DNA from 2 places in the Paenibacillus sp. LBL genome. Region 1 is predicted to be linked to the other one. Evidence: a T-box and tRNA genes for the amino acid it is inferred to sense, from the RefSeq annotation. Region 1 holds a T-box; the other holds one or more tRNA genes.
The links. A T-box is a leader RNA that pairs with one kind of tRNA and senses whether it is charged. The one in region 1 lies ahead of trpS (tryptophan--tRNA ligase), so its partner is inferred to be a tRNA-Trp.

Region 1 (3,416 bases):
ATCGTCGTTTATATAGAACAAACCAGAGCAGCACCCTGGTTTCAAAGGTCAACTCTGGTTTGGATAAGTTAAGTATAGATGCTGGTCATCCAGCAGGGATAGAGTGAACTAATCTTGATGCGTTTCCGGTGAAGTTCTCTGGATGCTGATCTTGGTATTCAGATTGACGGTCTGTCCCGGTTCCAAATGAATCAGTCCGGTTTCGTCGTCCGGGAGATTCAGATTGGGAGCGTTAGGAAGCCAGGTATAGGGTTCGATACAGAGGAATTCCTCTGCGACGCCCTTGGTATAGAGCACCCAGTGCTTGAAAAAATCACGATCAGCCGAATAATGGATTTGATAGCCGTCATCCCGTTTAAGCAATGCCTCTGCCGGCTTGCCTTCAGGAATTCTCAGGATCGTATCCAGATCGGCATCCTTCATATTGAGTCCTGTATTCAGTAGTTCCAGATCGCCAAGCGGCGAGAGATCACCGGTTGGGATCAGTTCGTTGTCCAAGGTATAAATACCTTCTACAGGCAGATCAAGCGTCCAGCGATGCGGTTCGCCATCCAACAGGAACCACGTATGATAGCCCATGCCGAATGGTACAGGGCTAGAACCGAGATTGGTTACACGAAGACTCTGCGACAGGCGGGTACCTTGAAGGCGGAAGGTCATCTCCAGCTTCAGCGGTACAGGAAATTGAGCAATCCACTTTGGATCATCCGATGAGATGAACTCTGTCGAAACGGCACAACCGTCATCTTCTTCCTCAATGTCGCTGACACACCAAGCCTGTGAACGGTGGAGTCCGTGGATATGATTGTCGTTCGCGGTATTTTGATCAAATTGATACGTTGTTCCGCCATATTCGAAATGGCCCTTGGAAATTCGACCTGGCGGAATGAGCATCGGGATGCCGAAGTGGTAAGGCTTCTGCAGATAGAATGCAAGCTCGCTTTCATCTGGTCTTCGGAGAATTTCGCGTGTGTTCTCGATGTCTTTGATCCCAATGACGTTGTTACCTAGACGAGGAAGGAGAGTCACTTCAAGACGGCCGCTGTTTAAAATATAGGTGTCGTAACCATTCCACTGGCCTTTGGTCACTTGATTCATATCGATGCTCCTTTACTAACAGAAATCATGGTCTGGACGATTAAACACATCATAACAGATTTTTGTGGAAAGGGTAAAAGAAAAGCTTCAAAACCCAAGACAACCTGATTCCAAATTGGAATTGACAAGGCAGAGCAAGAGTTTTATCATTGCATGTAATAGTGAACCATAATGATGGAAACACGATGACAAGGACAAGTAAGCAGTGCGGTCTATCCTTCAGAAAGCCGGTGGTTGATGTGAACCGGTGGATCCGCTTTGCTGAATGGACCTTCGAGTGCCGAGCTGAACGGGAGAATGCTGTTATTCCTTAATATGCCGGCCGGGTATTCTCCGTTACAAGAATCTAAGGCTGCATCGATTTTTTGATATGCTGTTGCAGCGAATAAGGGTGGCACCACGGTCACACGTCCCTTGCGGATGTGTGGCCTTTTTTGCGTTCATATAGGCACGTAGGCATGCTTCGTATATCGGGGCAGATTCGGGATTGAAAGAATTTTTCGAGATAAATTGGAGGGCTAATCATGAAAACTGTATTATCGGGCATTCAGCCAAGCGGTAACCTGACACTGGGGAACTATATTGGCGCCATCAAAAATTTTGTTAAACTGCAGGAAGCACATGATTGTTATTTTATGGTGGTCGATCTGCATGCCATTACCGTTCCTCAGGAGCCGAGCTCGCTTAGAGAACGTTCTGAATCGGTTGCCGCACTATACGTTGCTGCCGGAATTGATCCAAATCGTGCGAATATCTTTTTGCAATCCCATGTGCCGCAGCACGCTGAGCTGGGATGGATCATGACAACCCTCGTCAACATGGGTGAATTGGAACGGATGACGCAGTTCAAGGACAAATCAGAAGGCAAGGATTCCGTAGGAGCCGGGCTATTCGTCTATCCAGCGCTTATGGCTGCAGATATTTTGCTCTACAATGCCAATCTGGTACCGGTGGGGGATGACCAGAAACAGCATCTTGAGATTACGCGTGATTTGGCTGCGCGGTTTAATCACCGGTTCGGTGAGTATTTCAATGTACCGGAGCCTTTCATCCCTGAAGTAGGCGCTCGGATTATGTCGCTTGATGATGCATCTAAGAAAATGAGCAAGAGCAATCCGGTAGAGGGAAGTTATATCGCGATGCTGGATACGCCGGACCAAATTCGCAAAAAAATAAGCCGTGCCACAACCGATTCCGGAACAGAAGTGGTGTATGATCCATCAGCCAAACCGGAAGTCAGCAATCTCATGAGCATTTACTCCGAATGTGCCGGAGTGTCTTTGCAGGAAGTGCAAGCACGCTTTGAAGGAAAGATGTACGGGGCGTTTAAGAAGGAGCTTGGCGAAGTGGTGGTGTCTGCTCTGGAGCCACTACAAAACAGATACTACGAAATTCGCCAAACCGGTGAAATTCATGACATTCTAGCCAAGGGAGCGGAGCAGGCACAAAGAACTGCGACTCAGGTGCTGGATGGCGTGAAAGACAAAATGGGCTTCCTGGCTCCGAGATAACGCTGTCCAATCTGTTTAAGAAGGTCTGCGTTTCGCTTTGATAATGAAGCCCCAGCCGATGTTGAAAATGGATAGGATCCCTAGACCGACAGCAAGAAATCCGTTATAGCTGATGGAGATGGCTGCAGCCGCCAGTAGAACGATGGAAGATACCGCAAACCAAAGAGATAAGCCTTTACTCATATGAAAAAACCTCCAAAGATAAAAAATTTAAAAAATACGTATAACGCTGCAAGAAGGAGCCATAATAAGTTTGCAAGCTTGCACTGGAATTACAGACATTCAGTGAAGGGAGATATTTAATATGGCACGCAGCAGCAACAATTTGGTGGTACCTCAAGCAACAGCAGCATTACAACGTTTGAAACTCGAGGCTGCTCAAGAACTAGGCGTAACGATTCCTCAGGACGGTTACTATGGTAACTATACTTCCCGTGAAACAGGATCCCTGGGCGGATACATTACAAAACGTTTGGTACAGCAAGCTGAACAGGCTCTTTCTGGATCTGGCCGCACGCTGTAATATCTTTCTCATAACGTGAGTGGGAAGCCCGGAGCGCAATATTTGCGCTCCGGGCTTTGTATTCATTTCAGAGGCTCGACACGCATTCTAATACATAGACAAATTGTGCCTTAAACAACGGTATAACGTCAAGATTATATCGCTTCCAAATGTCACTGAATTGTCATATAGATGGAACGAATTCCGAAGGATTGCTAAACACTTTTTACTAATGATATGATAAACTTTATAGCGGAGGCAGTACTTCCTCCATAACGACAGATACAAGGAGGAACGTTTACACG
Region 2 (3,416 bases), on a different contig from region 1:
TCACATTCACATTATCACCTGCATGACTAACAGCCTTATCTCCTGCCATTCTGTCGTGATTACCAGCAATGCCTTTATATGTGACATTTACATATTCACTTAAGGAAACAAGTAGATCGATTATCAACTTCTGAGCTTTAACTATTTGCATTGAAAACCCGAATTCGCAATCTTGTGATTGATTTGGACGCATATACATCTGTTCACACCAATCCCCAAGCCCCACCACATTCAGATCCGTAACTCCGAACATTTTGCAGTAATAGATAGTTTCTTGCTTCAGTAAGTTTAACCTTTTCTCAGCAATCTCAAGGTTATAATAATTTCCTAAGCAGTCGTCCACTACTACCCCAATATGCCAATCCGTCACCATTAGAACGCCTTTGCTTTCACTCTTCATAAATGGTGGGTTATAAGTCAAATGTGGAACATTAATATCAAGATTGTTCGCATATACATCTTTAAGCTCCTCAACCGCTAGCACTCTCGTTGCAAGGTCACGTTTAATGCGGTTCAGCTGCGTTAAAACTTGTTGATTTGAACGCTTTTCAATGTATATTTCGCCAACAGCTTGTTTAATAGATTCCAGCTTATTCGTTGCAACCAGATCAGCATGCTTCGTGGCACTACTCAAAAGTCCCATTTCTTTTTGATGGTCCTTAATCATGCACCGATACGATTCATTAATGTCAGAATCATCGAACCCTTCAATTGTCATCATGGCCTGGTGAGTTCTCCAATTGCATTTTCGAGAAGGTGTTGCATTTTGCAGTTCCATTTTTAATAAAACAGCAGTCTCCAAATGCACATCATCAACAGTAATGACTTCGCCATTAGAGTTTTTATATGAACGCATTGTCTTAACCTACCGCTGGAATTGGATTAACTTCTTGAATTGTGACTGATATTTCCTTGCCTTCAAATTCATTGATTAATGCAAACAAATCATATACTTCATCAGAATGCTTGGTTTCTTCTGTTACCATGCCATCCTCAAATCTACCTTTTAATGAAATGGAATGTACTCTCTTCGCCATTATATCGATTCCCCTTTTTCTCGTTAACTCATGTAATCTTTTCTCCCGAGACGAACCAATGTGCGTGTCAGGAAGTCCTAAACAGTATTTCAAAATAGGATGTACGGGATTCGAACCCGTGTTACTGCCGTGAAAGGGCAGTGTCTTAAGCCGTCTTGACCAACATCCCCTATCGCTATGCCACTGATGTTACCACCATCAGTTCTATATCATCGTAGATCCACTGACCTTGAATCAGTTAGCCAACACGAACTCTAAATCAATCCTGCAAGGTGAGAGTCTTGAACTCTATTGACTGCCGATCAGCTACACCTTACATGGCAGGGAAGCCAGGATTCGAACCTGGAACATACGCATTAACAGTGCGCCGTTCTACCATTGAACTACAACCCTTTATGGCACAGGTTTAAGGAATCGAACCCTAGATTGCAAGGTTGGAACTTGCCGTGTTACCACTACACTAAACCCATATCAAAAAGCCCACGCACTAAGCGTGAGCCTTGGAATTAAATCAACTCTGCTAACTCAGCAGTCTTACTTCTTTCAGTCTTATCTAGAACAACTTGCCCATAAAGTGGATTGCCGCCTAACACAGATAACGCTTTGACACCATTCTTATGGATAAATGATTCCTTATCAATTTGCTTTAAGTCACCGTTTAGCCATAGCTGCGATCCTTCACCGACACGGCCTAGAAGCAATTTAATATGGTTTCGGGTATTGTTTTGAACTTCAGTTACATATATAATCGAATTCTTAATGTCCCGACCACGAATTGTTCCAAGATGTTGTAATTCAATCAAGCCCTTTTCAACGAACATTCTTAGCCCTTCGATGCCGCCAAGATGATCCGCAATAGGCATTGCATACGGTATCAACTTATCAAAGTTATCGCCTGGAAGAAAACCAATTTCACCAGAATCCTCAAGCTCGACAACGTTTCGAACAAAGACAAGCTTTTCAAATTTCTGTGTTTCTATCATGTGAATCGCATGTGATAACATACAGAAATCCTTGCCGGTGCCAAACTTCCCGAAGCAAGCTTTCACCATAGTATCCTTATCCTGCAACATATCGAACAGCAACTCTTGCTTCTGATTCAAAGGCTTAATTTCACCCATGAATTTACTAGATATTTTCTTCCATTTGACTTTAGCTAGTGCTTCTCCGTCCCATTTGAAATGACATTTATCAATCATTTTGTATCCTGTGATATTGCCATGTTCATCTAGAGTAGGTGAATTCTTATCCCAGACAATCAAATATTCGTTCTTTCTAAGGCCTAGAAAGTTATCTGATTTGGTGAAAAGATCAGAAAGAATTTGCTGGTCTTCAACTGAATTCATATCAAGGTACAAGTCTCTCGTCCCTGTATAAGAGTCATCAACCGTGTCTTCAGTGTCAAAATCAATGACAGGTATCTTGAACCCTTCAGCTTTAAACTTAAGCAGTAGATCCTTTGTGATTAATCCGTAACCATTCTGCATGCAACAATCAATAAGTTTATTGTCTACATAACCTACATCGAAGTCCTTGCCGATAAAACCTTCGTAATCATTCAGATCAAATACCAAAGAATCACGATAACGATTAATATATCGAGTTGCCTTCCTTGCTTTATAAGCAAGCTCCCCACCCTTTTTCTTGTGGTTCTCAAGCTCACGAATTACATGAGCTGAGATCACAATGTTGAAGTCGATGAGCCTATCAACATCATCAAGTAAGACATTCGTATCTACTACATAGGATTGGTTCATCGGGAGTCCCCTTACTATTAGTTGATGTCTTCTTTGAGCGCCTTGGCAGGTTTCAAACCGACTGTATTACTCGCAGGAATCAACATTTCTTCGCCTGTTTGGGGATTACGTCCGTTACGGGCTGCGCGTTTACGGATTTCAAACGTTCCGAACCCATTCACTTTTACGTCCTCGCCATTCACCAGTGCATCATAGATAGTATCGAAAACAACGTTGACTGCTTCCGTGGCGTCTTTTTTAGTCATCTCGTATCTTTGTGCAATTTCATTAACCAAATCAGCTTTATTCATTTCAAATCTCCCTTTCATTCCGTGATTCTATTTTATATTGCATTAGTAGATGAATTCTGATAAGATTGGTTCAACGTTTTGGTCAAAGAACCTTAGCGTTTCCCCTTCTTTTACACACAGAATGGAATCCATTTCTGATTCGTTGGTCCAGTCGTCTGTATCGCTTGGCGTATTAGATACCTTATATGATTCTAACCGCTCATCGATGCAATACTTCTCTCCTTCGAATACAAAGTAATTCTCAATATCAACAATGCACCATTGTTTAACAGCGTTAGGATATAGTCTTACAATTTCCTGTAGCTTTTCAAATTTCATCTTCATTATCTTTC

Region 2: it encodes a tRNA-Trp, which carries the amino acid that the T-box ahead of trpS (tryptophan--tRNA ligase) is inferred to sense. The anticodon was not compared.

Annotation. Positions count from the first base shown of each region.
Region 1 covers NZ_JARXYU010000010.1:7,309-10,724, forward strand. Annotated here, with positions in the region: gene M2277_RS19785 (aldose 1-epimerase) at 109-1,098, opposite strand; T-box leader at 1,275-1,516, shown strand; gene trpS (tryptophan--tRNA ligase) at 1,623-2,609, shown strand; gene M2277_RS19795 (hypothetical protein) at 2,625-2,792, opposite strand; gene M2277_RS19800 (alpha/beta-type small acid-soluble spore protein) at 2,914-3,132, shown strand; gene cyoE (heme o synthase) at 3,416-3,416, shown strand, end outside.
Region 2 covers NZ_JARXYU010000015.1:117,338-120,753, reverse strand. Annotated here, with positions in the region: gene M2277_RS24780 (metallophosphoesterase family protein) at 1-856, opposite strand, end outside; gene M2277_RS24775 (YonK family protein) at 861-1,037, opposite strand; tRNA gene M2277_RS24770 (tRNA-Glu) at 1,133-1,206, opposite strand; tRNA gene M2277_RS24765 (tRNA-Asn) at 1,356-1,430, opposite strand; tRNA gene M2277_RS24760 (tRNA-Trp) at 1,434-1,507, opposite strand; gene M2277_RS24755 (PhoH family protein) at 1,544-2,794, opposite strand; gene M2277_RS24750 (HU family DNA-binding protein) at 2,812-3,084, opposite strand; gene M2277_RS24745 (hypothetical protein) at 3,127-3,402, opposite strand.